DNA from 3 places in the Synechococcus sp. BIOS-E4-1 genome. Region 3 is predicted to be linked to each of the others. Evidence: predicted binding sites of a transcription regulator. Region 3 holds the regulator's gene; each other region holds the start of a gene.

Region 1 (7,647 bases), 500 kb from region 3:
ATAGGCAATGGCACCGGTTTCACTGGCGTTGGCTCCTGCGCCAAAAGCCATCGATGCCAAGCCACTGGCATTCGCCAATGTTCCAAAAGAGCTGGAATAGTTCGCTTCTGCCTGAGCAGATGTACCAACTGCAGTGGAGTTGGTTCCCAATGCATTAGCTGTATGGCCAAGTGCGATTGCATTGCTAGCCGTGGCGTTAGCATTCCAACCCACAGCCATTGCGCAATCTGCATTAGCAGTACTCCCTGATCCGATTGCAATGGTTCTGCCACTCTCAGCATTCGCTAGATGACCAATCGCGATTGATCCTTGCCGTTGAGCACGAGAGGAATGTCCAATACTGGTCGACGATGCTCCAGATGCATTAGCTCTTGAGCCAATAGCAGTTGCATCAATTGCACTGGTGTTAGAAAGTAAGCCAAAGGCGATTGAGCCAGCAGACAGCGCTCGTGCTTCAGTACCAACAGCAATCGAATTATTGCCTATTGCTGATTGATTAGTCGAATCATAATAACCAGTAGAAGCCCTATATCCAATACTGATAGTATTTTCTGTTTGGCGATTTTCTGATTGATAGATTGGATCTCCAGTCTGTGTGTTAGTACCAATTTGAACCTGAATTCCCTTCTGAATTCCCGAAGATGCACTATCGCCGATGGCAATACTGGCTGATCCATTGGCAATTGATGCACGGCCATAAGCTGATGAGTTTTGCCCGCAAGCTTTAGCTCCTGAGCCTGTCGCAATAGATCCATTCGCGAGAGCACAACTGCTGCTTCCTAGTGCGATTGTTTCTGAAGCAACCGCATTCGCCAAAGCTCCGATGGCATAACTATTGGCGGCGGCAGCCTTCGCACCCTTACCCGTCGCAATGGAATTAATCCCAGTTGCTTTTGCCTGCCTACCAAAAGCAATTGAGGCTGTCTTTGATGCTTGAGAACCTGCTCCAACAGAGAGTGATTCCGTTCCAGTGGAGCTCGCTGCTGCACCGATGGCAATGGAGTTTGTAGATTTCGCATTAGTAGAAAGGCCGATTGCAACAGAGTTATCTGCTGAGGCATTAGACGTGGCACCAAAAGCAAGACTGGATTTACCCGCAGAGTTGCTGTTTTTGCCAAATGCCACAGATTGCTCACCCTTAGCAAGAGAGTCGTCCCCGCCAGCGATTGCATAACTACCAGCAGCGTTTGCACAGGATCCAATCGCTATTGAACTGATATTTGTGGATCTGGAAGAGACCCCTATGGCGATTGAGCAACTACCAGATGATCTAGAACTTTTACCAATCGCGGTTGATCCACCACCGGAGGCAATGGATAATGTTCCTGTGGCAATTGAGTTACTCCCATTCGCCAAGGAGTTAGTTCCAGACGCCTGGGAATTGTTACCCGAAGCTGAGGCATTGGTCCCCTTGGCAATCGTGAAACGACCACTCGCTTTTGCATCACGTCCTAGAGCTAAAGCAGAGGTGTTGGTCGCACTGGAATTAGCGCCTAAAGCAGTCGTATATTCTTGATTTGCTTTCGCATAAGCTCCCAATGCTGTAGCTCCCATCGCGGAAGCCGAAGAACTTTGACCATAAGCAGATGCATTGGTGCCTGAAGCCTTAGATTCATTACCAAGACAGATCGACGAAGCTTCTGATACATCACAATTAGTGCCACTATATGCAATGGTTACAGGATCAAGTATCTCAGCACTTTGCTGAACCTGTAGTAATCCGTCCTGGTCAACTGTTAGGTAGCGAGTTCCGCCAGATTGAAGATTTGACAAGCCTGGCAAAAAGTAATCTGTTCCTGCTCCAGTTTGGGAATTTCGAGCTTGGCCAAGCGTTAGTGATGTTTTGCTTTGCTCTGCAACTTTGACCTTAGCTTCTGCTCCTATGCCAAAGACAGCGGCTTGGTCATAGACCGACAAGCTTGATTGGCCAACAGCAATGGCATTAACTCCTTGAGCTTTTGCACCACCACCAATTGCTATCGAATTGACTTGGACTGCGTTTGTGCCTGCTCCAATCGCAATGGAATTGACTCCTCGCGATTTTGATCCAGTACCAACCGCTGTGGAACCTGTTCCTTCAGCTCTTGCCCCTTGACCGGAAGCAATACTTTGAGCCCCAAGGGCTTGACTGCCAACGCCAATAGCGAGTGAATGAGAGCCGTTCGCAAACGCGCTGGACCCAATCGCCGTGCTGTTTAGTTTTGCAGCATTCGATGCATAGCCAATCGCAGTCGCGGAGTCGCCATCTTTCCCTGATTGACTTAAAGCTCCAAAACTCGAAGATTGATTTCCAAATGCATCAGAGTCGTAACCAAGACAAACAGAAGAATCAGAGTCTGCATTACATAGCAAGGAAATAAAATAACTATTAGGCACAGACGCCCTGGAAAGAGTTCCATCTTTATTGGCGATAATCAGGCCATGAGTTTTACCTGAGAGTTGGCCACTAGACTGCCCCGTTTTTAATTTTGGAATTGTCAACTCAGCAGAGTCTCTGAACTTGACCTGATCTGGACGATCAGTTACGACCCCCATTCCTAGAGCGACTGCTCCACGATGTTTCGCCGTAGAGCTGCCACCAAGGGCGACTGAACGTTCTCCCAATGCGCTAGCGGCAGCTCCTAACGCCAATGCTGAGATGTTTGAGGCATTGGCATCAAAGCCAAGTGATGTGGCTTTTTCCGCAGATGCCGTGGAAAAAGATCCAATCGCTGTCGCTCCAAGATCAAATGAACTATTTCCTGTTGCTGCTGATGCCCCCGCACCAATCGCCGTGGCATTGATGCCTGTGGCGTTAGCACCGGGTCCATAACAGACAGCATTATTGCCTTCCCCTTCACACGTCAAAGAATCAAGTACACCTGCCCCAACCTCCTTTCTTGCAACCTTTCCATCAGCATCGGCGACAACAATGGCATCAGCTGCTTGGTCTGATTTGGCCAGCGAACCAACAACGAGAGTGCTCTGCAGATTTGCAGCGCCTGTGACATTGATCGAACCCCCAACAGTTTGATTACCAGTGATCGCTGAGTTGCCAGCAACAGACTCATCACCGGTCACGCTGAGAGTGCCATCAACGGTGGTGTTTTTCAGCGTGGTTGCGCCCGTTACCGCAAGGCTGTTGTTGATGGTTGAGGCGCCGTTCAGCGTTACAGCACCTGTGACATTGATCGAACCCCCAACAGTTTGATTACCAGTGATCGCTGAGTTGCCAGCAACAGACTCATCACCGGTCACGCTGAGAGTGCCAGCAACGGTGGTGTTTTTGAGGGTTGTCTCCCCCTCAACATTCAGCGTGCTCTGAAGATTGGCGGCTCCAGATGTCGTCAGCGTCTTGAGAGATGTATCGCCGCCTGCCGACAAATTGTTGGCAACAGTCAGAGAGTTATTAGTGGCTACAAGGCCCTCTGCTCGCTTGAGCGTGCCGTCTTCATTGGCAAGGATTAATTCATTACCTGTTCCAGAAAGACTTGCCGCTGTGACATCGGTTGAGCTTGCGCCCAACATCATCTGATTGGCGCGAGAGGCAGTCGCCCCAGCGCCAATTGCGGTGGCATTCACTCCCTGGGCATTCGCGCCAGAGCCAATGGCCATCGAGCACAAGCGATTCGCATCTGCTCCTCTGCCGATCGCAAAAGCACCGACACCAGTGGCAGTGGCAGTAAGACTGCCGCTGCCATAGTCACCTGGAATTGCAGTGATCTGTGCCTTCGCGAGCTGCGGCTCCAGGGCTTCGCCAACGAGCACGCCGATAGCACCGAGCTGGCCAAGCACCGCCCAACTGGCAAACAGGGTCTGCGCCGATCGGCTCCAGCGTCTACTACGGCTGCTTCGTCGTTTGGGAGTGCCGCGCCGGAATCCAGCAACTTTCAGCAGCATTCCAAGGAAAAGGATGTCCTTCGAAGCAGCCACTGAGCAAAGTTCGGTTAATTATGAGAATTTGCTGAGTTCGTCGTTGAAGCGCTCAGGGTTGTAACAGCTTTTAGGCGAAAATTGCCCGTATGGGATCTTTTCAGCATCGAGAAGGCGCTGATAGGCAATGGACCTCGAGATACAGCGACGGCATCACACTCGCGGAGCGAACCATTCGCTGATTCAACTATCACTTGAGCGAAAAATCGCAATAACCTTGACGCCAAAGTGTTCGAATCGACGCACGCACGCATCGGCATCAATCTCTATGGCGATGCCGAAGACAGATCAGCACACATTTGCTTCATAAACAACGCCTGGTTAAAGAATTCCCTTTAAAGTCGCTTCCCTATAGGGCTCAGCTGAACTCCAATGGCAGTGAATTCGATAACTGCTTCCAGCACGCTTCTGGTGGGAGAAGCTCGTTGGATGCTGCTGCCCATACCCAAGGTGGCCTCCACTCTGCTCAAGCGACTGGCTGTGATTGCAGCAGGACGGGAACCTTATGAGGGGGCTTCTTTTGGTGAAACCAAACCGGCTTTAGCAATCCATCAGCCGCAGATTCATGGGCTGCCATCGCTTCGCCAGCTGTCAGTCATCGATCAAGAGCTTTGGTTTAACGACGCCCATGCGCTGCGCCTCGCGGTCACCCGTCATCCAGGTGAACGCTTGTTGTCGTTCTGGCACGACAAACTTCATCTGGCCGATCCTGCCTATGCGCCACTGAACAGCTCGGTGCAAGCGGCTCGTCGCAAAGATGAATCAGAACCCTGCCGCTTCTCAGACTTCCTCAGTTATCTCAATGATCACTGGGAACTGCTGCAGAGCGACGGCCACTTGATGCCGCAGCATCGCTATATAGACCAAATCGATCTGTTCAATCTGCGCCTCGATCGAAATCAACTGGTCAAAGAGTTGCCAGTACAACTGAAATCCTTGCTGCCGGGAGAGCGTTTGCAGCGGCTGGATCAGGAATTGAAGTACTACGACACCAATTGCCGGCAACGGCTCAGCAAACGCTGGGAAGAGGCTTACAGCAAAGAAGGTATTGCACTTCTGCAAACAATCTATGGCCAAGATCTAGACATTTTTGAATACTGCTTGCCCAGCCGGCGAACCGACAAGGTGAAGCCTCTGGCGGCTGTGGATCACGACGCTCTCGTGGATCCCCTTCAGCAACTGCGCGAGCGGCATCAACAAATTGCAGGTCTGCAACAACAACTGCTGGAGACGCAGCAGCAACTGGCCAAAGCCCAACAGGATCTGGCCCAACCTCCCTTACCTCCAATCTCGAATCCACAGGGACATTGGCCAGACCACAACACTCCCGAAGCAGGGCTAGCTCATCTCTACGAGGCGATCAGCCAGAACCGTTCCCAGGAAGTCGTCGAACAAGCAGCCTCACTTCATGGGCACCCACATGCCGGAGAAGTGGCTTATCTCGAAGGGATTGGCCATGCATCGCTGGGCAGACACGAACAAGCTCTGCGTTGCTTTGAGAGAGCACAAAGCAACGGTTTCCTCACGCCCTATGTGCTCTTCAACGGCGGAAACGCCTGTCGATCACTCGGCAACACCGGTGAAGGTCTGCGCCTTTACCGAGAAGCCCTTGAAATTCATCCTGGCTTCAGTGAGTGTCGCCACAATCTGGCGCTCTGCTTTGTTGAAGCCGGCCAACCAGCAGAGGCCGAACGCGAACTGCGCCTGCTGCTGCGCGATCAACCCAGTTATTTCTCTGCGGCGTTCTGCCTCGCCAATTTGCTGCGGGATCACAAACGTGATCCTGAGGCCATTGAAGCCTTCCGTCTTTGCCTCCAGCATTCTCCGAGCTATGCCGATGCCTGGAACAATCTCGGACTAGCCCAGGGCAACTCCGGCGACATCGACGCGGCGATCTCCAGTTACCGGCAAGCTCTCTCCATCAATGCACAGTTCAAACCATCCCGCCAGAACCTGGCACAGGCGCTGATTCAGAAGAAACAGCATGAACAAGCCCTCACAGAATTTGAACGCTTCTGCCAGTGCCCCGATATCTCACCCTTGGAAGCAGTGGTGGGGATTCAAGGGCGCATTGCCTGCCTGATGGAACTTGATCGCTATGGCGACGGTCTGCACGTGGCTGACGGCTGCAGTGATGATCGGAGGGTTCAGCTGATGACGCGACTGCATGTGCTGCCAGTTCTTTATGCAACCGATCAAGAGGTCACTGCAGTTCGCAAACGCTGGAAAAAAGATGCCAAAGAGCTCTACAAACTGTTGAAAGACATCACTCAGGAGGATCCAGCTTGGGAGCAGCTCTACGCCCATACCTGGTCGCTCACCAACTTCTATCTCGCTTACCAGATGGAAGACGATCGACCTCTACAGAGGATCTACGCCGGCATTCTCGATCGCATCCTGCGCCCGAAACTTGGCGCATTCATGCAACCTTTGCCCCAACGCGATCCAGCTGACACCACCCCATTACGCGTGGGTGTGATCTCTCCTCATCTGATCAACCACAACGGATCGATCTGGGCCCTGGGCTGGCTGGAAGGCATTGCCGCCAATCCCGGTTACGAGATCTTCAGCTACAACATCTCCGACAGTGAAGACAGTGGCAGTGAACGCTTCGCCGCTCTTGGCACCTACCGCCATCTACCGCTGCGTGCGGAGAATCCCGAGCCCATGCTCCAGCAGATCATCGACGACCAGCTCGATCTACTGATTTACACCGATATCGGCATGCATCCAGCCAGCAAAGCCACTTCCGTGCTGCAGCTGGCTCCAGTTCAGGCACAGGGCTGGGGGCACCCGATCACCAGTGGATCCAAAACGATTCATTACTACCTCTCGGGTGAGGGGATGGAACCCGAAGGCAATGAGGATCACTACAGCGAAACGCTGTATCGCTTGCCGAAAACCGGTCTGAACTACGAAAAGCCCGCCGCCATTCACGACGGCCAGTTGCTGTACGACAAGTTCGATCTTCCCCGCGACAGGCCAATCCTCAATTCACTGCAGAGCACTTTCAAATACCTGCCGCGCAACGACTGGACCTTCGCCGAGATTGCCCAGCGCCACCCCGAAGCCTTCATTGTGTTGGTGGGTCATATGGGCAACGGCAGCATCGCCGAACGCTTGCATGAACGCATGAGGCCACACTTTGAACACCGTGGTCTAACCATCGAAAACCATCTGCGCATCCTGCCCCGCCTCGATTACGGCGACTTCATGGGGCTGTTCGCAATCAGTCATCACACCATCGACACGATTGATTGGAACGGTGGCAACAGCTCAATGCAGTCCTTCTCGCTGGATTGCCCTGTGGTCACCCTGCCAACAGCCTTCATGCGCGGACGTCATACGGTGTCGATGCTCGATGTACTCGAGCTACCCGAGTTGATTGCGAGCAACGTCGACGACTACGTTGCCATCTCCTGCCGGTTGCTGGAAGACGAGAGCTTCTACCAACAAATGCGAACATTGATTAGCGAACGCAAGGAGCGTCTTTTCCAAGACACGAGTGTTGCGCAAGCTTTCCAGGTTGCAGTGGAAACCATCTGTCGCAAACGACCTGATGTTGGCCAGCAGCCATCCGCCGTTCACTCACTTCCCTTGAACACGATCAACCCAAGCGTCAGCCCTGACGACACCGATCAAGCAATGGCGGCATGAACCAGACAGTGCAAGCCCATGGGCTGATGCCTGGTCTGCGAATCACAAACTATTCACAATGGTGTTCCCTCCAGAAGC
Region 2 (7,647 bases), 480 kb from region 3:
CGTTTCACCGATCCATCTCCGATCAGGAGGGCTCTGTGGTGTTGAACCAGGCTGTTCGAAAGCCAGGAGTGTCTCTGGTGCAGGAATTCCGCGTGTACAACAGTGCACGGATTCCTTCGCTGATGGACGCAACGACGACTTCGGCTCCGAAACCGCAGCTGCATGGGGTCATGCCCTTGCCTCAAGCTGCCTGAATCAAGGACTGCGAAGTCGTTTCGCTGGTCTCTTCCTCGACGTTGATCGTCCAGCTGAGTTCGCTGTCGGTGTTAGGTGGACCACTGAATGTTCCACTCACTGCTGCCGTGAGCTCGGGCTTCGACGATGTGGCCAAGACCACATAGCGCTCGTTGACCTCGTGACCGGCGCTTGGGTCGAATCCTCGCCACCCTGCTCCTGGAAGGTAGACCTCAGCCCAGGCATGCAGGTCGTACTTCTCCGGTGCCGGTTGCTGAATCTGATAACCGCTTACGAAGCGAGCCGGCAGTCCCGCAACGCGACAGCAGGCCACCATCAACATCGCCAGATCACGGCAAGAACCGATTCGTTCCCGAAGTGTGCGGCCTGCCGTCCATGCCGGACCAACGTGCCGTTGTGTATACATCACCCGCTCCTGAATCAGCTCCAGCAAATGGTTGAGAAAGGCCAGCATTTGCTGGTTGCTACCCATCAGTGCCTCCTGGGTCAGGTCAATGGCAGAGGGTTCGTGCTGGCCATTGGGCAGCCAGCCCTCCAGCGCTCCCAGCAGGTCAACATTCAGCTGGCCACGGGGATAGGGCAGCGGTGGCTCGAGGTCGTTAAAGCAGAGTTCCAGAGATGGAGCAGGGCGTGTCTGCACCTGGCTTCGGGCTTCGAAACACAACTGATTGGTGCTGCCGACAAAGTTGAGTCGCTGGACCTCATCGCCACTGGCAGTGAGCACCTCACGTTGCAGATGGGGCTCAGGCAAAACGATGAGTTCATGGTGCAGCAATGTCTGGAAACCCTGCCCCCGGGGCTTGAGGCAAAGCCTGTGATCGCCGAGATTAACTGGCGCCTCGTAGCGATAGCTCAAGCGGTGAATGATGAAAGCGCGCATGCCGATTCAGATGATGTGCGAGGAAAGTCAGTGCTCATGAAATAGCGCTTTTCGATGAGGCCATGGAGCCGATTGAGGTCCTGCTGCAGTTGATCGATCGCTTCGTGAAGACCGTTTTCGATGAGGTTGTCGATTCGGACGTAGCTCCAGCGGGCAAGCAGTTGACCACGCAAACAATCCAGGTCATCCGGTTGTTTCAAGACCGGTTGGGTTTGGATCTGTTGCAACGTGTCGCTGATTCCTTGCAGGCAGAACCGGACCGATCGCGGAAAGATCGGATCGAGCAGCAGGAATTGGGCGACGGATGTTGGTGTGATTCCCTTCTGCATACTTTGTCTGTACATCTGATAAGCCCCGGCGGTGCGTAGCAGGGTGATCCATTGCAGCTCGTCGAGCACTCCTCCGATCTCTTCGGGAATCGGCAACAGCAGGAAGTACTTCACATCGAGGATCCGAGAGGTTTTATCCGCTCGTTCCATGAGTCGTCCCAGCTGGCTGAATAACCAGCTCAGATCGCGACTGAGCGTGGCATCAGTGATGCCATAAAAGATCTGGCAGCCTCGTCGGATGATCCTCAATTGTTCCTGAGGTGGTTCCTCCCAGATCGTTTCGCCTTTCTGCAGGCTCCAGTGAAGATCATTGATCTGCTCCCACATCTCCGTGGTGATGACGTCGCGGATCTGCCGTGCGTTCTCGCGAGCCATCGCGATGCAGCTCACAATGCTGTTGCGGTTGTCCTGATCCAGGAGCAGGAAGTGGATGACATCTTTGGATGATCCAGATGGATAAGCCTTGTCGAAACTGCGGCGGTCGCCGGTGGCATCCACCAAAGGCAGCCACGGTTCGGCACTGCCTGGAGGGCAGTCGAGAGCCATCGCTTCGCTGACCTCGAGAAAGCGCGAGATGTTTTCTGCTCGTTCCAGATAGCGATTGATCCAGTAGAGGGAGTCGGCGACCCGGCTCAGCACAGGGCGGCCTCCCTTTTCTGCTCCGTTGTGACCCGCTGTTCATCCAGAATCCAGGTGTCCTTGCAGCCGCCACCCTGGGAGGAATTCACCACTAGAGAACCTCGCTTTAGGGCAACACGGGTGAGTCCACCTGGGCTGACCCAATTGCTTTTTCCACGCAGCACGTAAGGGCGAAGATCCACATGACATGGGTAAAGCTCCCCCTCGCTGAGCGATGGCACGGTGGAGAGCTGAAGCGTTGGCTGGGCGATGAAGTTGCGTGGATTCTCCCTGATCTTCGAATCGAAGTCGGCCAATTCTGAGCGGCTTGCCTGCGGTCCGATCAGCATCCCGTAGCCCCCTGCTTCGGCAACGGATTTCACCACTAGCTGTTCAAGGTTGTCGAGGACGAACTGGCGATCCTCTGACCGTGCGCACAGATAGGTGTGAACGTTCTCGATGACTGGCTCCTCACCGAGGTAGTAGCGAATCATTGCCGGCACATGGGCATAGATGAGCTTGTCATCGGCAACTCCTGTTCCCGGCGCATTGGCGATGGAGAGCCTGCCCTGACGCAGCACATCCATGAGGCCGGAGACTCCCAGCATGGAGTCTTTGCGAAAAACGGTTGGATCGAGGAAGTCGTCGTCGATGCGGCGATAGATCACATCCACTCGCGTGCGACCGTTCGTGCTGCGCATCCAAACACTATTGTCCTCGCAGATCAGATCCCTTCCTTCGACTAATGGGATGCCCATTTGCTGGGCCAGGTAGCTGTGCTCGAAGTAAGCACTGTTCAAAACCCCTGGAGTCAGGATCACAACCTGTGGTGAATCGCTCCAGGGAGCCAGGTCCTGGAGGGTTCGAAACAGGTGGGACGGGTAATCGTCAATGGGTTTGACGGTGCGCCCCTCGAACAGGCTGGGGAAAAGGCGTTTCATGACCCGTCTGTTTTCGAGGAAGTAGGCAACGCCTGACGGACAGCGCAGGTTGTCTTCCAGTACACGCCAGTGGCCGTCGCCATCGCGAATCAGGTCCAGGCCTGAGATGTGGCACCAACGATTGAACGGCAGTTCAATGCCCTGCATCTGGGGGAGCCAGCCTGATGAACTCTCCACGTCCTCACGGTCGATGACGCCGTCACGAATGATCAGCTGAGAGCCATAGACGTCGGCGAGGAAGCAGTCGATGGCCTCCAATCGTTGCAGCAGTCCCTGCTCCAGGGCCTTCCATTCGCTAAGGGCAATCAGTCGAGGCAGGGGATCGAATGGAAGAATCCGTTCGCTACCCTCCTGGCCAGAGTCATTGAGGCGAAAGGTGGCTCCAAGCCGGCGTAGCAAGTTGCTTGCAGAGGCATGGTTGCGTTTCAGTTCCGGCAGGCCAATCTGTCCCAGTGAACTGAGCAGGGGGGCCAGATTCTTACGGGGACAGGCTGTACCACTGCAGAAATATTCGTCGTAGCCGACCGATGGTCTGTAGTCGGTGAACATCCCTTCAAGGCGGGTTTACTTGATCCAAGAGCTCGCTCCAGCCACGTCTTGTGACTGTTGCTACGAATCCTTGTTGAGGGTGATCTGATCTCCAAAGATCACAAAATTTGTGTAGTGCTCGGTACGCAATTCACTGATACGAGCTCGATCAGCAGATCACCACGCGTTGCTGAAATGTTCTCAGCTGTTGCAGTGAAAAGAGAGCTGATGACCAGGCAGTCGAAACCGGATGGTTTTTCTGTTTGCAGCCGGAGGACTCCCTGGAGCTTGAAAGGGATTGCTTGCAGCTTTGCCCGATGTTCGATTGAACCACATCAACTCTGATCCAAGTAGAAACTGAGTTTTAGCCACTCAGATCTTTCGATTTGGCCGCATTCAAAAGAATGGATTGCTCAGTGGCTGTAAGCTACACCCCGATATTTCAGCTCGACCACAATCGGGCGAGCCTCTGCCTGACGTGCCCGATAAGTCTGCCTGCGATAGGTGAGTTGAACAGTTGGCTTTTTTACAAAATCTTTGTGCTGATTGTAGGTGTGACCGCGATAGAGAAGTGCGCTCATGATCGGTTCTCCGAAGCAAGCTCAGGTCCCCGTTCCATGGCCTGAGTCGTACTGCGCTTCATTCAAGGATGAAGTGAACGATGTGTAGCTGTGACTACAGATGATTGTGATTGATTGGTTTGTTGCTCTGGTGTTCGTGTTGATACCAGTTTCGAAAGGTTTTGGATTCAGTGGCTGCTGATGTTTTGTAGCTCATTGAACATATTGCTGAACAACTGGCTTCCACTCTGTTGCAGATATCCGCCGAGTTGCTCCCAGTCACTGCGGAGTCGATTGGCTCCATTACTCCCCATCGCGCTAACGATGTAAGCGGCGTCGGATTGAATCCATCGCTCCAGGTTTGGCCCTGAGATTTCGAGATGACACTGGAGGCCAAAGGCATGCCGGCCGATCCTGAACACCTGTTCGGGGCAGTGCAATGACGAACCAAGCAAGGTGGCGTCATGGGGTAGTCGGATGCGATCGCCGTGCCAGTGCAGGACCAGTGCACTTGGATCAAGGCCATCAAGCAGGGGTTCTTCTTTGGAATTCCGCAGCCAGTGAATGGCGCCAATACCCAGCTCTTTCAGTGCCTGTGGTGGGTCGCCCACCTCGAGTGGTCCCACCGATCCTCCAGCCGCCACAGCGAGCAGCTGGGCACCCAGACAGATTCCCAGCACGGGTTTTTTCTGCTGATGCCAGATCGATAACCATTCCAGCTCGCGTTGAAGCCACTTCATGTGTGGCTCATTGCGGTCGTTCACCCCCATCGGGCCGCCAAGCACCACAGCAATCGTGTTCGGGAGGCTGGCTGGATCGAGCAGGACTTCGCCGAGATCTGGACGGATCGTCTGGATGCTCATTCCCCGTTGAATCGCGAGTTCACGAATCAGATCAGGACCCTCATGATCAACGTGCTGAACCACCAGCAGGGAGTGATTCACAACAAGAGGTAGCGCTGGGCGAGGGGCAGAGTCTCGGCGGGCTCGCAGGTGAGCAGGTTGCCATCGGCGAACACCTCATAGGTCTGCGGGTCCACATTCACCTTGGGCAGGGCCGCATTAAGCTTGAGCGCACTCTTGCCCACGCTCCGGGTCTCCTTCACCGCCATGCAGATGCGTTCCAGACCTAGCTGGCGTTGGATGTCGGCATCCATCGCGGCTTCGCTCACGAAGGTGAGACAACTGGGAGCCAGGGCTTTGCCGAAGGCGCCGAACATCGGGCGGCCGTGCACGGGCCCTGGAGTCGGAATTGAGGCATTGGCGTCTCCCATCTGGGCCCACACAATCGAGCCGCCCTTGATCACCAGCTCAGGTCGGATGCCGAAGAAGCCTGGTTTCCAAAGCACCAGATCAGCGAGCTTGCCGGTTTCGATGGATCCCACTTCGTTGCTGATGCCATGGGCGATTGCGGGATTGATCGTCACCTTGGCGATGTAGCGCTTGAGGCGGTGGTTGTCGTTGCGATCGGAGTCTTCCGGCAGTGCGCTGCGCTGCAGCTTCATCTTGTGAGCTGTCTGGAAGGTTCGCGTGATCACCTCGCCGACACGGCCCATGGCCTGGGAGTCGCTGGCGATGATCGAGAAGGCGCCCAGGTCGTGAAGGATGTCTTCAGCGGCGATCGTTTCGCGACGGATGCGTGACTCGGCGAAGGCCACGTCTTCGGGAATCTTCGGATCCAGATGGTGGCAGACCATCAGCATGTCGAGGTGCTCCTCGAGCGTGTTGGTGGTGTAGGGCCTTGTGGGGTTGGTGCTGCTCGGCAACACATTGGCTTCGCCGCAGATCTTGATGATGTCCGGTGCATGGCCGCCACCGGCGCCCTCGGTATGGAAGGTGTGAATCGTTCGCCCCTTGATGGCGGCAATCGTGTCTTCAACGAAACCGGCTTCGTTGAGCGTGTCGGTGTGGATGCAGACCTGCACGTCCATCCGATCAGCGACGGAAAGACAGGTATCGATTGTGGCTGGTGTGGTGCCCCAGTCTTCATGCAGTTTGAGACCGCAGGCACCGGCGCGCACCTGCTCTTCGAGGGCTTCCGGAGTACTGGCATTGCCCTTGCCGAAGAATCCCAAGTTCACGGGAAGCCCCTCGGCGGCCTGGAGCATCCTGCCGATGTGGAAGGCTCCGGGGGTGCAGGTGGTCGCGTTGGTGCCTGTGGCCGGACCCGTTCCTCCGCCCATGAGGGTGGTGACGCCGCTGGCCAGCGCCGTTTCGACCTGCTGGGGGCAGATGAAGTGGATATGGGTGTCGATGCCACCTGCCGTGAGGATGTGGCCCTCGCCCGCAATCGCTTCGGTGCCTGGGCCCACAACGATGGTGACACCTTGTTGTGTGTCGGGATTGCCGGCTTTGCCGATGCCCACGATGCGGCCATCTCTGAGACCTACATCGGCTTTGACGATTCCCCACCAGTCGAGGATCAGAGCATTGGTGATGACCGTGTCAACGGCTCCTGCAGCTCGTGATGTCTGCGACTGGCCCATGCCATCGCGGATCACCTTGCCGCCGCCAAACTTCACCTCATCGCCATAGACGGTGCAGTCTTGTTCCACCTCCAGGATCAGATCTGTGTCAGCAAGACGCACGCGGTCACCGGTTGTGGGGCCGTAGGTCTCGGCGTAAGCCTGTCGGGAAATGCGGTAGGGCATGGTTCAGGCGTCGAGTGGTCCGTTGATGCGGCCGTTGAAACCGATCACCCGACGGGCACCGGCGAACGGAATCAGGTTGACGTCGCGACTGTCTCCCGGTTCAAAGCGGATCGCGGTTCCTGCAGGGATGTCGAGCCGTTGGCCGCGGGCCGCGGCTCGATCGAACTGGAGGGCTGCATTGGCTTCCGCAAAGTGGAAATGAGAGCCCACCTGCACAGGTCGATCACCGCTGTTGGCAACGCTGATGGTGGTGGTGGGCCGGCCCGCATTGAGTTCGATCTCGCCGGGTTCGCAGAGAAGTTCGCCAGGAATCAAGGGGGTCATTGGTCAGTATTCAGCGGATCGGGTCGTGGAGCGTCACGAGCTTGGTGCCATCGGGGAAGACAGCCTCGATCTGCACCTCTTGCACCAGTTCGGAGACCCCTTCCATCACCTGATCGCGGCGCAACCAGGTGGTCCCTTCCTGCATCAGATCGGCAACACTTTTACCGTCACGGGCACCCTCGAGGATCAGAAAACTGAGCCAGGCCACGGCTTCAGGATGATTGAGATGAAGGCCGCGCTTGAGGCGTCGTTCGGCCAGCAGTGCTGCGGTCACGATCAGGAGTTTGTCTTTTTCCTGGGGACTGAGTTGCATGGGAAACCTGGGTCAACTTCAGTGTGTCGCCGTTGGTCCGAGCGCATGGTTCGCTGTGAACAGTGATCGTTGCAAAGGCTGTGCTTGCAAGGGCTGTTCCTGCAGTGGCCAAACCCGTGGAGTCTTTGGCTCGTTCAGGTTTCTCAACAAACGGGTCCGTCTCCAGATGCGGCTGAACCAGAAACGGGCATCTCTGCTGGATGGACCTGTATAGCGGGCGATGAATCCCTGCTGGAGACCTCCGCATCGCATCGTGCCTTCAAGCCCCTCGCGATCGTCACGCGCAGCAGCAACCAAGTCCTTGAGGAT
Region 3 (7,647 bases):
AGCGAGGGCAGGGGATGCAGGCCGGTACGGTTCAGAGCCCGTTGATCGGCGCCGCTCTGCTCGCGGGAGCGATGGCTTGGGCTCAGGCTGGCTGTCATCTCGGTCGCTTCCGTCGTAACTGGAATCGAATCGACCCAGCGGAACTCGAATCTAGCGGCGAAAATGCAAATCACAATCCCTTTGACACCATCCCTGGTGTCTCTAGGCCAACTGGCAGGCTCAAGATCCCGAACCTTTCCCCATGAGCGAACCCCAGCGCAACGTTGATCGCCAAGATGGCCGCCAACCCGCCGACCTCAGGGCCTTCTCTGTCGACTGGGATCCCATGGGTTTCGCTCTGAGCTCCGTCATCGTTCGCACCGGACGTACCACCGTGCTCTGCAGCGTCTGCCAGGAAGACGGTGTCCCTCGCTGGCGACGTGATCAGGGCCTGGGGTGGCTCAGCGCTGAATACCGACTGCTGCCGGGATCCACTCCTGATCGTCAGCGCAGGGAACTGATGAAACTGTCAGGACGAACCCAGGAGATCCAACGCCTGATCGGCCGCAGCCTTCGCGCCGCAATCGACATGGGGGCTTTGGGTGAGAACACACTGCTGATCGACTGCGATGTGATTCAGGCGGATGCGGGGACCCGGACAGCGGCCATCACCGGCGCATGGCTCGCCCTGCAGAAGGCCTGCGAACGGCTGCTTGCACAAGGCCGCATCAGCACCAATCCGGTCATCAACCAAGTGGCAGCGGTCTCTGTGGGCCTGATCGAGGGGCATCCTCTGCTTGATCTGGACTACAGCGAAGACAGCCGGGCCGATGTGGATCTCAATGTGGTGATGAACAACGCCGGCGATCTGCTCGAGCTGCAAGGCACTGCCGAGGGTGCACCATTCAGTCGCCGGCAGCTCAACAGCCTTCTGGACCTTGCCGAACCAGGGCTCAAGCAACTCATGGCCGCACAGCTGAATGCACTCCATGGGGACTGAGCCAGAAGAACCGTGTGCGTTGCTACAGGGTGACGGCGCATCGCTCCTTAACTTCCCCGCATTGATGCGTTGGTCATGGCCGAAGTGATGCGCGGCTTCAGTCGGACTGCTCCCCAACCTGGGCGATCCACAGAGACAAGCCTGACCAATGCGCCCAACCCCGCCAGCAGAACCCTGCTGGAAGTGATCCGTGATCTGGATGGTGCCAGCACCGAAATGGTGGAGCGGAACAAGACAATCTTTTTCCCTGGCGACCCCGCCGAACGCGTCTATCTGATCCGAAGGGGGGCTGTACGTCTGTCGAGGGTGTACGAGTCGGGGGAAGAGATCACCGTTGCCCTGCTGAGGGAAAACAGCCTGTTCGGAGTGCTCTCACTGCTCACCGGGCATCGCTCCGATCGGTTTTATCACTCCGTGGCATTCACCAGAGTGGAGATGGTGACAGCACCAGCGAGCTCCGTGCGCCAGGCGATCGAAGCGGACACCAGCGTGGGATTGCTGTTACTGCAGGGTCTCTCCAGCAGAATTCTGCAGACCGAGACCATGATCGAAACACTCACACACCGGGATATGTCCTCCCGTCTGGTGAGTTTTCTGCTTGTTCTCTGCAGGGACTTCGGCATGCCTGGGTCCCAGGGCATCACCATTGATCTGCGTCTGTCTCACCAGGCCATCGCTGAAGCGATCGGATCCACCCGTGTCACGATCACGCGACTGCTTGGCGATCTACGCAATTCAGGCCTGGTCGAAATTGACCGCAAGAAAATCACCGTTCTCGATCCGATTGCACTGGCCAAACGTTTCAGTTAATCCCTCGACAGGTGAAGATGGGCAGCACCTCAGCGGCCTGCCGCATGTTTGACCGTCCGTGACCGGCTGGCTTCTGCTGCTGTCCCTGTTGATCCTCGGGGGGGTGCTCTCCACCCTTGGTGATCGACTGGGTTCAAGGGTCGGCAAGGCCCGGCTGAGCCTTTTTGGTCTTCGCCCACGTCAAACCGCGGTGGTGATCACAGTGCTGACGGGGAGCCTGATCAGCGCCCTGTCGCTGGGGCTGATGCTGCTGGTGAGCCGTCAGCTGCGGGTTGGACTGTTTGAACTCAACGACCTGGAAGCACGCCTGCGCAGCAGTCGCTCAGATCTGAAAGGAAGCCGCAAGGCTCAACGCAAGGCCCGTCAACAACTCGAGGAGGCTCGCGCCGATGAAATCAAAGCCAGGAAGATCCTGGCTGATGCAGAGGCCCGGGCCGGTGAGCTGCGCAGCACACTTCAACCGCTGCAGGAACAGACGCGCCGACTTGAAGCTGAACGACAGAGACTCAGCCAGGACGTGCGCAACCGCGATGCGGAAATCCAGCGCACGGATGATGAACTTCAGGCGGTGCGCGAACGCATCAGCTCCGGTGAAGCGGAGCTCCAGCAACTGGAGGAGAACCTGCTGGCACTGCGGCGTGGAGATGTGGCCATCAGCAGTGGTCAGCCACTGGCCACCGTCACGCTCAAGCTGGATCGTCCTGATCAAGCCCGGCAAGTGATTGACCAGGTGTTGCGGGAAGCCAATCTGCAGGCCTTTCAGAAAGTTCTGCCAGGACAGGCACCTGATCGCCAGATCATCCTCGTGCCCCGCCAGGACATTGAAAGACTGGAAAAAGCCATCCGAAAACCTGGCACCTGGGTGGTGCTGCTGCGCTCAGCGGCCAATGTGCTGCGTGGTGAGCGAGTGGTTTACGCCTTCCCGGATGTACGTCCCAATGTGGCCATCACCATTGAGGGAGAAGTTCTGGCCAGAACCACTCTTGCCAGCCAGGACACCAACCCGGAAGCGGTGCGAAACCGCATCAACCTGCTGTTGGCATCCACCCTGGCAGAGGTACGCCGACGGGGGTCGCTCAGCCAGGGACTTCAATTTGATGCCAACGGCGTCAACACGCTTGCCCGGGAGCTGACCGAACGCAGTGGTGGACTGGTTGAACTCGAAGCGGTGGCCGTGCGGCGCAGTGAAACCGCCGATCCCATTGCCATCGAGCTGCGTCCGAGCCGCCGGCTGCGCCCAAGATCGACGCTCCAGGACGACACTCCATGAGCTGGATCGTCTCGGTTGACCCTGGACGCAACAAGTGCGGCCTTGTCCTGGTCGATTGCGGCAATAACTGCGTCATCGAAGGGCGAGTGGTTGCAACTGAGGATGTACGGGACACTCTTCAGTGCTGGAAGCAGATCGCACCCATTGAAGGCATGGTGCTGGGAAATGGCACAGCCAGCGACAGCTTGAGAGAGCAGCTGCCTGAAGATCTTCCCGTCAAGCTGGTGGATGAGCGCGGCACCACACTTCAGGCACGCAAGCGGTATTGGCAGCTGTGGCCCCCCAAGGGATGGCGGCGATTGATCCCCCGAGGCCTGCTGCTACCACCCACCGAACTGGATGCCCTTGCAGCCCTGGTGATTCTTGAATCCGAGCTCGGTCGCGAGATCCTCTGGCCTGGTCCAGCCCCACTCAGAAACGGGCTCGCACCGTAAAGCTGTAGTCACCGCCGGCTTCAAGCCTGTAGTCGGATTTCACAAGGAACCGAAGCAACGCGTCCTGAATCAGCGCTCTGCCCAGGGAGGGCTCCACGCTCAGCTCACCCCGGTCAAACAACCAGTGAAAGGTCCAGGTAAAGCCACCCGCCTGAACCTCTCCCTGCAGACATTTGTCTCGGAAGCTGTGCTGGTGCACCCGGAGATGAGCTGTGGTGACAGGCAGGGGCGCCATCAGGCCGGTTCGCCATCAACAGCAGGAGCCAGATTCACTGCATTGATGGCATTCCCAGCCCGATCCAGGCCTTGTCGCTGAATGTGATCGAGGCCTGACAACACTTCGCGCAGCACGTCCTGGAGCAGAGGTTCCTCAGCACGGTTGAACTGACCGAGAACATGGGAGATCATGCGGGCACGACGCTCCTCGGGATTGCGGCCGGGAGCGCCGATGCCAATGCGAAGGCGGGCGAACTCCTGTGTGCCGAGGTGCTGAATGGTGCTCTTCAGACCGTTATGTCCACCAGCACCTCCCTGCGCGCGCAGGCGCAGCCGTCCTAGCGGCAGATCCATGTCATCGACGAGCACGATCAACTGGTGAATCCCTAGATCAAACCAATCCAGTGCCGCACGGATCGAACGCCCGCTGTCGTTCATATACGTCTGTGGCATCAGCAGCCTGAGTCGATCACAACCTGAACCGACATCAGCGAGATCACCCTGAAGCTTGGACATCGGCTTAAAACGCCCACCTTCACGGTCTGTGAGCAGTTCAAGAGCCATGAACCCGACGTTGTGGCGGGTCGATGAATATTTTTCACCGGGATTGCCAAGTCCGACCACCAGACGGAGGTCTCCACGCTGGATCACCGGTCAGTCCTCAGAACCCTTGGATGATGATGCTGAATCCGTTGGTGAGGAGGATGGAAGTTCCTCTGGATCTGCCATCGCCTTGCTGATTTCCCGTTCGAACTCCTTCGAAGCCGTCTGAAATCCTTTCAGGGTCTTGCCAAGCGTCCGGCCAAATTCAGGCAGGCGCTTTGGGCCGAACACCAGAAGCGCGACTGCTCCGATGACGGCCATCTCAGGGAGTCCGATGCCGAAGATGTTCATGGAAGGGGATGAGTGGGCCGAATCAGGCGCCGCCGTTCCAGTTCACGTTGATTCCCTCGAGGATCAGAGACTGGTTGTAGAGCTGAAGAATCACCAGCAGGAAAACCAGAAACAGCACCATGAAGATGCCCATGACAGGAGTCGTTCCCCAGCCGGGGACAACCTTGCCGTACTCGGAATTGAGTGGACGGAGCAGATCGCCCAAACGAGTGCGTTGTGCCATAGCGGCCCTGAGGTCTCGGGTGAAGTTCAGTTCCGATACTGTAAGGGTCCCGACCCGTAACAGGGTCGATCCTGTCGCGAGATTTGATGGAAAGCTCCTCCCCGGCGCTGTCGGTGTCGATTGCCGTGCTTACGGCTCTGTTTGGGCTCACCGGTTTTGGCGTTTACACAGCCTTCGGGCCACCGTCGAAGCGCCTGGATGATCCCTTTGATGATCATGACGACTGAGGGGCCAAGCGAAGCTCTTGCAGTGCTCCTGGAGAGATCACTGTTGAGTGCTGTTGATCCTGAACCCACCAGCCCTCGTCACCGGGCGACCAGTTCACCCTTGCGCTGCCTGGGTTGAGCAGCTGGAGCAGAACAGCGCCTTTGACAGCCCCAGCAGACTGATCCACTCGTATGGAGACCGGCACCAATGTCTCAGGCAGTGCCGGAAAACCCTCCCAACGACGACACAGTTCGATTGGACCCAGCCACCCGGGTTCACGGAATTGAATGGCTGCCTGTGTGAGGCCATCCCGATACCAGCCCCGAGACACTGGCATCAGGGCGAGGCGATGACGATGCAATCGCTGATCAGCCGATGGATCAGGCCAGGTCGGCCCGCGCAAGAGGGACACTCCCAGATGATTCGGTCCGGCATCAACACCCTGAGGACCGTCGAGCAGGACGCCAAGCCCACCACCCGAGGCTGCTTCCTCACTCGCCAACCAGGAGATCACAGGCAGCTCCCAACGGGCGTGTTCCCAGGGCGTCAAGGCAACAGCGGGTCGTTCGATCACACCGCCGCTGGTGTCCGCCGCCCAGCGAACAGCTGGCCTGACCAGGGGACAGACCATGCGAAGCAGTTCATGGGTCTGCCGCCAGTCGATGGTCAGTTGCAGTTCAACGGCGGGGCTATCAGCTCGCAGCAGCACATCCAGACGCATCGCACTGCTCTCGATTGAGCTGCGCAGCACGATCCTGGCCACCAGAGGGCCCTGCTCCACCAGCTCCACCTGCCATTCCGCAGCCATCGGCAGTTGGTGCTGCGGGTAATCCGCGGCCAGATCCCAGGCATCCCAGAACTCACCGTGGTCGCGGTAGCGCCTGAACTGCAGTGGCGCCGAGAGCTGATCAACACCCTGCTGATCCTGCAGTCGGGTCAATCCCCTGTGATCCAGCTCAATCATCAGTAGACTGTTGCAAAGGCGCCAGCTCTGCTCAGCAATGAGCTGGACCCGCACCGGATTCCGCACAGCAGCAGCTGTGGCAACCGCTGGGGGGTCTGAATAACACTCCAGTGGCAAGGCCGTAATCCCCTTTGCCTCCGGCAACTGCACCCACAGATCCCCGCCCGGAGCCGCCTGTGATGGCAGGTTCTTGCCCTCACAACACCAGCCGCCGCGCGGCAGACGAACCAGGGGAGACCAGCGCTGCAGAGGCTGAAGGCCGCACCAGGCCCAGCGTTGACAGCTTTGTTCAGGCCTTGAGTCATCCGAGGATGCACGACTGAACAACTGATGGAGACCGGCAGTCCGCGCCATTGCTGCACGACGGCGCGCACCTCGCCATTGATGCTCCGCCTGATCAAACACCTCGGGAATGGATGTTCCAGGGAGGATGTCGTGAAACTGCTGGAACAGCAGTATCTGCCAGTCTCGGCGCTGCCTGGGTTCAGCCCCCAGAGCCTCCACCACATCCGCCTCCCGCAACAACCTCTCCAGGGTGCGGTTGTGTCGTTTCTGATCCGGGCGTGATGTGGCACAGCCCCGATGCAGCTCCAAGTACAGCTCATCTCTCCACACGGGTAACGATGGCCTGAGCGGCTCAAGCTGCTTCAGGTACTCGCGAACCGTGCCTGCTCTGTGTGGGGCGGTCTGAGGATGGTCTTGCCAGAGCTTCATCTCTTCCAGCATTTCCCTGGTCGGGCCACCGCCGTGATCACCAACCCCTGGCAACCACAGCGCCTGATCCACCCCTGTCTTGACCCGGAAACGCTGCTGTTCCTGCTGCATGGCCACAGGATCGGCATCCGTGCCGATGCCTGGCAACATCAAGGCCAGCAACTCAGCGCCACCGCGGCCTTGCCAGCGAAAAAGACGGTGCGGGAAAACGTTGGTGGCATTCCAGGCCAGTTTGTGCGTGCAGAACCAGCGAACGCCGGTGGCGTGTGCAACGGCCGGCAGCCCGGACGCAAATCCAAAACTGTCCGGCAACCAGGCCAGGTCATGTCGCCACTCAGGGAACTGCCTCTGACTGGTCTCCTGACCCAGTGCAAATTGCCGCCAGAGAGAGGCCGTGCTGACAAGAACACAGTCGGTCTCAACCCAGGGACCGTTGATGGGCTCCCAACGTCCCAGACGACTGGCCTTCTGGATGCGTGTAAACAGCGCAGGGCGGTGACGCTCCACCCACTCGTACAGGGCCGGGGTGGAATGGGCGAAATGCAGCTCCGGGAAGAGCTCCATGAGATGCAAAGCGGACCGAAAAGTGCGTTCCGCCGCCTGCCAGGTGTCAGCAACAGGCCACAACCAGGCCAGATCCAGATGGGCATGACCCACCCAGTGCAGTCCACCGCTGGCACGAGCCTGCCCTGCGAGGTGTTGATCAACCAGGGCCACCGCCTTGTTGGAGAGGGGATCGCAATCAAGCCACATCTCGGGCAGCGACTCTGTCTTGATGCCCGTGAGTTCAAGGGCCTGGGGAAGCAGACACCCCTGGGGATCAAGAGCGGGCAGCGCGGGCTCCCGGACCAGATCGCTTCTGATCAGTGCGCCATCGTCATGACAAGGACTGCGCAGCTCCAGAAGCAACTTCAGCTCTGTCCCATGCCTCCAGTG

What was found. Region 3 encodes NtcA, which controls nitrogen genes in cyanobacteria. Its sites were predicted from a motif close to GTANCNNNNGNTAC; they were not measured.
Region 1: the regulator NtcA is predicted to act here: its motif matches at 4,042-4,055, upstream of SynBIOSE41_RS04450 (sulfotransferase family 2 domain-containing protein).
Region 2: the regulator NtcA is predicted to act here: its motif matches at 3,624-3,637, upstream of SynBIOSE41_RS17470 (circularly permuted type 2 ATP-grasp protein).

What each region holds. Positions count from the first base shown of each region.
Region 1 is NZ_CP047935.1:901,018-908,664, reverse strand. Features, by position in the region: gene SynBIOSE41_RS04455 (YadA-like family protein) at 1-3,594, opposite strand, end outside; gene SynBIOSE41_RS04450 (sulfotransferase family 2 domain-containing protein) at 4,285-7,569, shown strand; gene SynBIOSE41_RS04445 (sulfotransferase family 2 domain-containing protein) at 7,566-7,647, shown strand, end outside.
Region 2 is NZ_CP047935.1:3,242,830-3,250,476, reverse strand. Features, by position in the region: gene SynBIOSE41_RS17485 (redox protein) at 1-194, shown strand, start outside; gene SynBIOSE41_RS17480 (transglutaminase family protein) at 182-1,075, opposite strand; gene SynBIOSE41_RS17475 (alpha-E domain-containing protein) at 1,048-2,043, opposite strand; gene SynBIOSE41_RS17470 (circularly permuted type 2 ATP-grasp protein) at 2,037-3,512, opposite strand; gene SynBIOSE41_RS17465 (DUF4278 domain-containing protein) at 3,905-4,072, opposite strand; gene SynBIOSE41_RS17460 (type 1 glutamine amidotransferase) at 4,240-4,977, opposite strand; gene ureC (urease subunit alpha) at 4,992-6,701, opposite strand; gene SynBIOSE41_RS17450 (urease subunit beta) at 6,705-7,025, opposite strand; gene SynBIOSE41_RS17445 (urease subunit gamma) at 7,036-7,338, opposite strand; gene SynBIOSE41_RS17440 (urease accessory protein UreD) at 7,357-7,647, opposite strand, start outside.
Region 3 is NZ_CP047935.1:404,924-412,570, reverse strand. Features, by position in the region: gene SynBIOSE41_RS01795 (cob(I)yrinic acid a,c-diamide adenosyltransferase) at 1-98, opposite strand, end outside; gene rph (ribonuclease PH) at 242-979, shown strand; gene ntcA (global nitrogen regulator NtcA) at 1,055-1,789, shown strand; gene SynBIOSE41_RS01780 (DUF3084 domain-containing protein) at 1,848-3,059, shown strand; gene SynBIOSE41_RS01775 (resolvase) at 3,056-3,493, shown strand; gene SynBIOSE41_RS01770 (DUF3146 family protein) at 3,471-3,728, opposite strand; gene pth (aminoacyl-tRNA hydrolase) at 3,728-4,357, opposite strand; gene SynBIOSE41_RS01760 (TatA/E family twin arginine-targeting protein translocase) at 4,364-4,603, opposite strand; gene psbH (photosystem II reaction center phosphoprotein PsbH) at 4,626-4,826, opposite strand; gene psbN (photosystem II reaction center protein PsbN) at 4,913-5,053, shown strand; gene SynBIOSE41_RS01745 (alpha-mannosidase) at 5,041-7,647, opposite strand, start outside.